DNA from 2 places in the Exiguobacterium sp. UBA3491 genome. Region 1 is predicted to be linked to the other one. Evidence: riboswitches for the same ligand, from Rfam matches in the RefSeq annotation. Region 1 holds a riboswitch; the other holds the start of a gene.

Region 1 (4,208 bases):
GTCGCACTAAACAAATTTCAGTCATGTCTCTGTCTCCTTCATTCAAGAAATATGACTGATTGTATCATGTTTTTCATCGGGAAGTTGTCGCGGTGGCAATAACAACACCTGACAAGTGAAGCGTTCAATTCGTTCGAGAAGTCGTTCAATTTTCAATGGATTTTCGGTCTGTGCAAAACTAGCAAGTGAGTGGGTACCGTTCGGAAAAGAAAACAAACGGACATCAGCTCCGACATCGGCTCCTTTTTCAACGAAGTGAAGAGCTTGGGAAAACGGAACGATTGGATCTTTTTTGCCATGCAGGAGCATGATCGGTGGGGCGTCTGACGAGAGATGCGTCACAGGTGAAACGTGGGTCATGAGCTTGCGCCATTCTTCCCGTCCACCTTTATAAAACTTAATGTGAGCGATCCAGGTCTGAATGAAAGTAAACAATAAAAAATTCGTCGGTGGATATAAGGCAATGACACCACTAATCAATGGCATGTGTCGTTCATCTCGCTCACCAACGAAAGCAGATGGGGCAAGTGCCGTCGTCAGCATGAGTGCAGCTCCGGCTGAGTCTCCCCATACCATCATCCGTCCTCTTAAAATGCGAAGATCTTCTGCTTCTTTGTTCAAAAAGCATAAGGCATCCCGTACATCTTCGAGATTATCCGGAAAATAACTGCCTTCTTCAAACAGACGATAATCGATACTACAAACAGCAACCCCAAGTTCAAGCAGGCGATCAACGATCGGGCTAAAACAGAACAGATCCTCGCGCTCTCCACGAACGAATGCGCCACCGTGCGCGTAGATCGCGACCGGAAACGGTCCTTCCCCCGGCGGATAATAGAGATCGAGTTGTAAGGTACGGTCTCCCACTTGTTTGTAAGTGAGTGTCCGCGATGCGAGTTGTTTTTCTGTGATTGGCAAGGCGGGTTCAGTCCATCGAAGTAATGCACCGTAATTGTTCCAGATACTTGCTCCCGCAGCTGCCGTCGTTAGTAGTGCAGCTCCCCCCATTAGCCATGCAGTTTCACGTTTCACTTGATCACCTCCAAAAGACGTACCAATTCCTTCACTTTATTATCCTTTTACCCCGTTTTAAAAGAAGTCGAACGTCTCGGTATTCGTACTTGACGCTTCTCAAACGTTCCGCTATAGTGAAAAAGTCCAAATCGGAATAATTACGTTTTAATAACGGAGGTAACATATAATGAAAAAAATCATTCCTGCTTTAACGGTCGCATTCGCGAGCGCAAGTATCCTCGCAGCTTGTGGATCAAACACCGATTCATCGACTTCAGATGATAAAAAGACGGAAATCTATACATCGACGTTCGCAACAGCTGCCATTGCCCGTGAAATCGGTGGTAATCAAGTCAACGTCAAGATGATCGTCCCACCTGGAGCAGATCCGCACTCCTATGAACCGACGTCAAAGCAACTCACTGAGATTGCCAAAGGTGACCTTTTCCTTTTGACGGGTACGACACTTGAACCCTATTCAAAAAAAATCCAAGAGAGTCTAAAAGGCACGGACGTCCGGTTCATCGAGACGAGTAAGGATGGCACTTTGCTGGAATCGGATGCTACGCTTCACGCACATGAAGAAGAGGGACATACAGAAGATGAGCAGGCGCACGAAGAGGAAGGACACGATCATGGAAAATACGATCCACACGTCTGGCTTGATCCTGTCAACGCCAAAGCAATGGCACGTTCTATCACAGTCGCCTTATCAAAAGAAGTACCAAAAGACAAAGCAACATTCGAAAAAAACCTGAAAGCGTTCGATCAGCAGGCTGACGCACTCGATAAAGAGTTCAAGCAAGCCGTCGCTGACGGATCAAAAAAAGAACTTCTCGTCACACATGCAGCTTACGGTTACCTCGCCGAACGATATGGTTTCACGCAGCTTCCAATCGCCGGAATTTCCCCTTCCGATGAACCCTCACAAAAGCAACTGGCTGCTTTAGTGAAAGAAGCGCGGATGCATGATTTGAAATACGTCGCGTTCGAAGAAACGGTTTCACCAAAGGTTGCGCGTGTCATCCAAAAAGAAATCGGAGCTAAATCCGTGACGATCCATAACCTCGAGTCGGTGACGAAATCGCAGCAAAACAGCTCGTATTTTAAGTTGATGGAAGAAAACGTCCAGACGTTAGAACAGGCACTTCAGTAAAGTACAGTTGACACGCGTTACTCAATGCGGTACGGTAAGAAACGTGTTTTACAACAATTGAATGACTTCTTTTTATCGCGAGAAACGGAGGGACTGGCCCAATGATGTTTCGGCAGCGGACGATTTGATTCGTACTGTGCCAAATCCAGCAAGCGAAAGCTTGAGAGATAAGAAGAGCGTCTTTATTTCATAAAGACCTCCTTCTTTCTTGCGAAGGGGTCTTTTTTTGTATCTTTGAGAAACGAGGTGTCAACAATGAATGAAATGATCACGCCTAACAAATGGGCACTGCTTCCCCTCGTCGTATTTCTGGTCCTCTTCATCGGAGCCGGCATCTTCTATGACGACTTTTACAAATTCCCGATTCTTATCGCTGCTTTGATCGCGCTGATCTTTGCTGCAATCACGACGAAAGGATCGATTAATCAAACGGTTGAACGAATCGCAACCGGTGCCGGAAATCCCGATATCATGATTATGGTCTTCATCTTCTTATTAGCCGGTACGTTCTCTGGAACGGCAGAAGCAATCGGCGCCATTGATGCGACCGTCAATGCTGCCTTAACGTTCCTACCTCCGTCACTCCTGATGAGCGGTCTGTTCGTCATCGCTGCCTTCATCTCGATGGCAATGGGAACTTCGACTGGAACGATTGCTGCACTCGCACCGATCGCCTTCGGTATTCATGAAGCAACAGGCATCAACGTCGCAATCGCAGCAGCGTCAGTCGTTGGGGGTTCGATGTTCGGCGATAACTTGTCGTTCATCTCAGATACGACGATCGCTGCCGTTCGAACGCAAAAAACGAACATGCGTGATAAATTCCGGACGAACTTCATGATCGTTCTCCCGGCTGCCATCTTGACGGTCATCTTACTCGCATTCGTTTCTGGTTCTGGCGATGCGGTAACGGCTAAAGCATTCGAGTTCTACAAATTGATTCCATATCTCGCCGTCATCGTCCTTGCACTATTTGGTGTTAACGTCATCCTCGTTCTCGTCGGTGGTACATTGCTCACTGGCATCATCGGTATGATTGACGGTAGCTTCGGTTTAAGTGGGTTCGTCCTTTCGATGTCAAAAGGAATGATGGGCATGGCAGAGATTTCAATCTTGACGCTCCTCATGGGTGGTCTCGTCAGTTTGATTACGTTCAACGGTGGAATCGCCTACTTGAAGGAGACGTTGACGCGCAAGATTTCACAGCGTCGCGGTGCCGAATTCAGTATGGCGGCACTCGTCAGTGCAACGAACCTCGCAACGGCGAACAATACGATCTCGATTCTTGTCGCTGGACCACTCGCGGCTGAAATCGCCGATACGTATGAAATCGATCGCAAGAAATCAGCGAGTATTCTTGATATCTTCTCTTGTGGGATTCAAGGTATCATTCCGTATGGGGCACAACTCTTGATCGCAGCAGAGTTGACGAAGACGGCTTCACCGGAACTGATTCCGTATCTGTTCTATCCGTTCCTGCTCTTCGTCTGTGGATCGATTGCCATCATCTTTGGTTTCCCACGTCCGAAGAAATCAGTTGCTCAACAGGAAAAAATCTCTTCTTAACCAACGACAGGTCCGATCATGGTGATCGGACCTGTTTCATTATTTTTTCTGCTTCGCTTGTCGTTCTAAAATCAAATACGCGATTGCTGGAAGTGGAAACTGAAGGAGTCCCGCGCCTCCCCATACCCACGGGTTACGTCCTGATTTTCGTGCACTGAAAAATAGGCTAACTGCTTGCGTGACCAACAAGGCACTAATACTAAGCCAAGCTCCCTTTGATAGCTTTTTATTCTTTTGAGCCATCCTTTCTCCCCCTCTTTCTGACATACGGTCAGATGTGATGAATTCTCTTTTATTTTAACCCATTCTATTCCTCCATGAGCATGGAAACGGACGGTTTCGTTCGTTCGTGCTAAACTAAACGAGCAAATCTAAACTACGTTTTATGAGGAGGAGTAACACATGCAATACGCAAAACTTTCAAACGGTATTACGATTCCCCAAATCGGATTCGGTGTCTGGCAAGTAGACG
Region 2 (4,208 bases), on a different contig from region 1:
TCCGGGAGTGGGATTACGCAATACGGTTAGTTCCGTTCGTCAAGCGATCTCACTACTTGGCTTTGCTCAACTTAAAAGCTGGATTTCGTTGATTGTCTTACGTGAAATGAAGCTCGCAAGTCCTTATGAATGGTCGAATGAGTTGCTGCGATCTTCCTTACATTGCGCAAAGCTCTGTGAGTTGTTTGCAACAGAAACAAGGACGCTGCAACAAGAGAGTGCCTATATGATCGGCTTGTTATCGCATATCGATGCGTTATTGTCCGTTGATATTGACGACATCATCGATCAATTGCCAATCGAGGAATCCTTGAAGATTGTCCTCCAAGGAAAAGACCATCCGTTCCGGGATTGTCTAGTGCTTGCGATCAGCGCAGATCGCGGTGATTTCGAACAGTTCGAATTGCTCAGTCAACGGTTAGGTGTATCACTTCCGCGAGCATATGCGTTACTGACGGAAAGTCAGGAGTGGCTTATGCAAAAAGAGATGCATCTTCAAGAAGAGACAGATGCCATTCTATAAAAAAAAGAGCCCTGAGGCTCTTTTTTTTATAGACATGGACCTGCTGACTTGATCGCATCCGTCGCACTTTCGAAACGAAGGAAATTATGTTGGAATTTCTCAGCAAGCGAACGCGCTTGTGTGTTGTATTCGTCAGGATTTGACCAGACGCGTACCGGATTGAGTAATTCACTTGGAACACCAGGAACTTCAAGTGGCATATGAAGTCCGAAGATTGGGTGCTCTTCTGTTGGAATCGTTGCAAGTGTTCCGTTGACGGCAGCGTTGACCATCGTCCGTGTATACGATAGCTTCATTCGACTACCTGTCCCGTAAGCACCGCCTGTCCAGCCTGTGTTGACGAGATAAACGGTCACACCGTGACGATCAATCAGTTCTCCGAGCATCGTCGCATACTTTTCAGGTATCAGTGGAAGAAATGGTGAACCGAAGCATGTCGAGAACGTTGCTTCCGGTTCCGTGATACCACGCTCTGTTCCAGCAAGTTTTGATGTATAACCTGATAGGAAATGATACATCGCTTGTTCTTTCGTCAACTTACTGATCGGAGGCAAGACGCCATACGCATCAGCCGTCAAGAAGACAATCGTCTTCGGATGACCAGCCCGTGATGGGACAGCGATGTTATCGATCGCTGTGATCGGATAAGCAGCACGTGTATTTTCAGTCAACGATGTGTCATCGTAATCAGGATGACGAGATTCATCGAGCACGACGTTTTCAAGGACAGTTCCGAAACGGATCGCATCAAAAATTTGCGGTTCTTTTTCGCGTGACAGATTGACCGTCTTCGCATAACATCCACCTTCAATGTTGAAGACGCCGTCATGCGACCAACCATGCTCATCGTCACCGATCAATTGACGGCTATCGTCTGCTGACAGGGTGGTCTTACCAGTACCGGATAGACCGAAGAACAAGGCGACGTCGCCTTCGTGTCCGACGTTTGCTGAACAGTGCATCGAAAGGACATTTTCTTGTGGTAAGAGGTAGTTCATGACGGAAAAAATCGATTTTTTGATTTCGCCCGCATATTCGGTTCCGCCGATCAAGACGATCCGGTGTTCAAACGACATGGCGATGAATGTCTCGGAATTCGTTCCGTCAACGGTAGGATCTGCTTTGAAATGTGGCGCGTAGACGACCGTGAACGGTTCGAAGGCAGCCACTTCAGGATACTCGCGTAAAAAGAGTTGTTTGGCAAACAGGTTATGCCAAGCGTATTGTGTGAGCACACGAACCGGAAGGGTGAAGTGCGTATCTGCCCCAGCAGCAGCTTCTGTGTAGTAGAGCTGATCGGCTTCGTTCATGTAACGAAGAACCTTTTGTAACAATTGTTCAAATTTGTCTCCATCCATCGGTTGGTTAACATGACCCCAATCAATGTGAGACTCGCAGGAAGAATCACGGACGATGAACTTATCTTTTGGTGAACGACCTGTAAATTTCCCCGTTTCTACAGATAGTGCGCCGTTCTCAGTAAGGACACCTTCTTCGTTTCGAATCGCATGTTCGACAAGTTCAGCAACAGATAGTTGTTTGAACACATGCTCTTTCTTGAGTAGTTCTTCGATATTCAGGACCGTCATCGGCATCCTGACCCCACCTTTCCCCTACGTTGGTTTTGGCTCACTGAATTTAGTATGACACATTTATTATATATGACATACTAAAGAGAGCGCAATCATTTTCTGGTGCTGATTTCTATTTATCTGGAAACGCTTTCAGCATTAATAGTTTAACATCTCTTTTAAAAAGTTTCGACTAGAATTTGAAACCTTGCTTGACAGAGTAGGTACAACTTTATATCATGTAATTCGTAACGGATACTCTTATTCTGAGCAGGTGGAGGGAACAAGGCCCGAAGAAACCCGGCAACCGTCCTACATTAATTCATATATTAATGAGGGAAAAGGTGCTCTCCTGAAGCGAAGTAAACACTTCGAACGATAAGAGGGTAAAGGAAGAACGCACAACCTTTCCCTGACCATTTTTTGGACTTGGAAAGGTTTTTTTCATTTTACCGTCCCACTCAACTAGGGGAAATGAGTACACCGTCAAATTCTTTTTTGGGAGGGTCATACATGACAAACCTTAATCGCCGACTATTCACGTCGGAGTCAGTCACTGAAGGTCATCCAGATAAAATCTGTGACCAAATTTCGGATTCAATCCTCGATGCGATTCTTGCAGCGGATCCAAACGCACGTGTTGCGGCAGAAACTTCTGTTACAACAGGTCTCGTTCTCGTTGCAGGTGAGATCACGACATCCACTTACGTCGACATTCCAAAAGTCGTTCGTGAAACGATTCGTGAAATCGGCTACACACGCGCGAAATACGGTTTCGATGCGGATACATGTGCTGTATTGACATCGATCGATGAGCAATCAGCAGATATCGCTCTTGGTGTCGACCAAGCGCTTGAAGCACGTGAAGGTAGCATGTCTGATGCAGAAATCGATGCAATCGGTGCAGGAGACCAAGGTCTTATGTTCGGTTACGCAACGAAAGAAACACCAGAACTCATGCCACTTCCAATTTCGCTTTCGCACCGTCTCGCACGCCGTTTGGCAGAAGTGCGTAAAAACGGTCAACTCGACTACCTTCGTCCGGACGGAAAAACACAAGTCACGGTCGAATACAACGAGAACAACGAGCCGGTTCGTGTCGATACGATCGTCATCTCGACACAACATGCGGAAGAAGTTACGCTTGAGCAAATCCAAGCTGATTTAAAAGAACACGTCATCACACCAGTCATCCCGGCTGAATACATCGACGCAGCAACGAAATTCTTCATCAACCCAACTGGTCGTTTCGTCATTGGCGGACCACAAGGAGATGCTGGATTGACTGGTCGTAAGATCATCGTTGATACGTATGGTGGATACGCACGCCACGGCGGTGGAGCATTCTCAGGTAAAGATCCAACAAAAGTCGACCGTTCAGCTGCATACGCAGCACGTTACGTCGCGAAGAACCTCGTTGCTGCAGGTCTTGCAGACAAAGCAGAAGTTCAACTCGCTTACGCAATCGGTGTCGCACACCCAGTATCAATCGCGGTTGATACATTCGGCACAGGAAAACTTCCTGAAGCACAACTCGTCGAATTGGTTGCTGAAAACTTCGATCTTCGTCCGGCTGGAATCATCAACATGCTTGATCTCCGTCGTCCGATCTATCGTCAAACAGCTGCATACGGTCACTTCGGTCGTACAGATGTTGAGCTTCCATGGGAGCAAACAGATAAAGCAGCAGTTCTTGAAGAACAAGCAAAACGTTTCGCATAATCAAAAAGTCCGGAAATCCTACTTGGGTTTTCGGGCTTTTTTGTTTCCGCGGAACTTTGCAGGAAACGAATGTTTTTTCTAGAAAAGGGTAAAAGTACATGAGTCGATTTGTATGAGTATAAAGGGGGGTTCCGATTATGGAAATACGCGAAGCTATTCCAGCTGATGCAGGACGTATTCATGACATTGCTATCACATCTTGGTTGGATACGTATGAAGAAATCTATTCCGAAAGTTCGAAAGCGCATTTCGTGCAGGAGGCGTATCCGCAAGAAGAAGTCGTTCGTGCGATCCTGACAGCGGAAGAAGCACGGGGAGAGTATTTTTATGTCGGAATCATCGACGAGGAAATCGTCGGTTTCATTCATGCTGTTGATGTCGAAGGAACATGG

Evidence for each region. A riboswitch is a leader RNA that binds a small molecule or an ion and turns the genes downstream of it on or off. The one in region 1 is predicted to bind S-adenosylmethionine.
Region 2: it holds a riboswitch for S-adenosylmethionine, as region 1 does, so the genes downstream of both, metK (methionine adenosyltransferase) here and B4F99_RS09540 (Na+/H+ antiporter NhaC family protein) in region 1, are expected to answer to the same signal.

What each region holds. Positions count from the first base shown of each region.
Region 1 covers NZ_DFQK01000026.1:4,834-9,041, forward strand. The annotation lists gene B4F99_RS09525 (histidine phosphatase family protein) at 1-25, opposite strand, end outside; gene B4F99_RS09530 (alpha/beta hydrolase) at 43-1,032, opposite strand; gene B4F99_RS09535 (metal ABC transporter solute-binding protein, Zn/Mn family) at 1,202-2,170, shown strand; SAM riboswitch class I at 2,240-2,344, shown strand; gene B4F99_RS09540 (Na+/H+ antiporter NhaC family protein) at 2,426-3,736, shown strand; gene B4F99_RS09545 (hypothetical protein) at 3,776-3,979, opposite strand; gene B4F99_RS09550 (aldo/keto reductase) at 4,139-4,208, shown strand, end outside.
Region 2 covers NZ_DFQK01000028.1:173,290-177,497, forward strand. The annotation lists gene B4F99_RS10680 (EAL and HDOD domain-containing protein) at 1-523, shown strand, start outside; gene pckA (phosphoenolpyruvate carboxykinase (ATP)) at 550-2,118, opposite strand; SAM riboswitch class I at 2,353-2,479, shown strand; gene metK (methionine adenosyltransferase) at 2,608-3,816, shown strand; gene B4F99_RS10695 (GNAT family N-acetyltransferase) at 3,954-4,208, shown strand, end outside.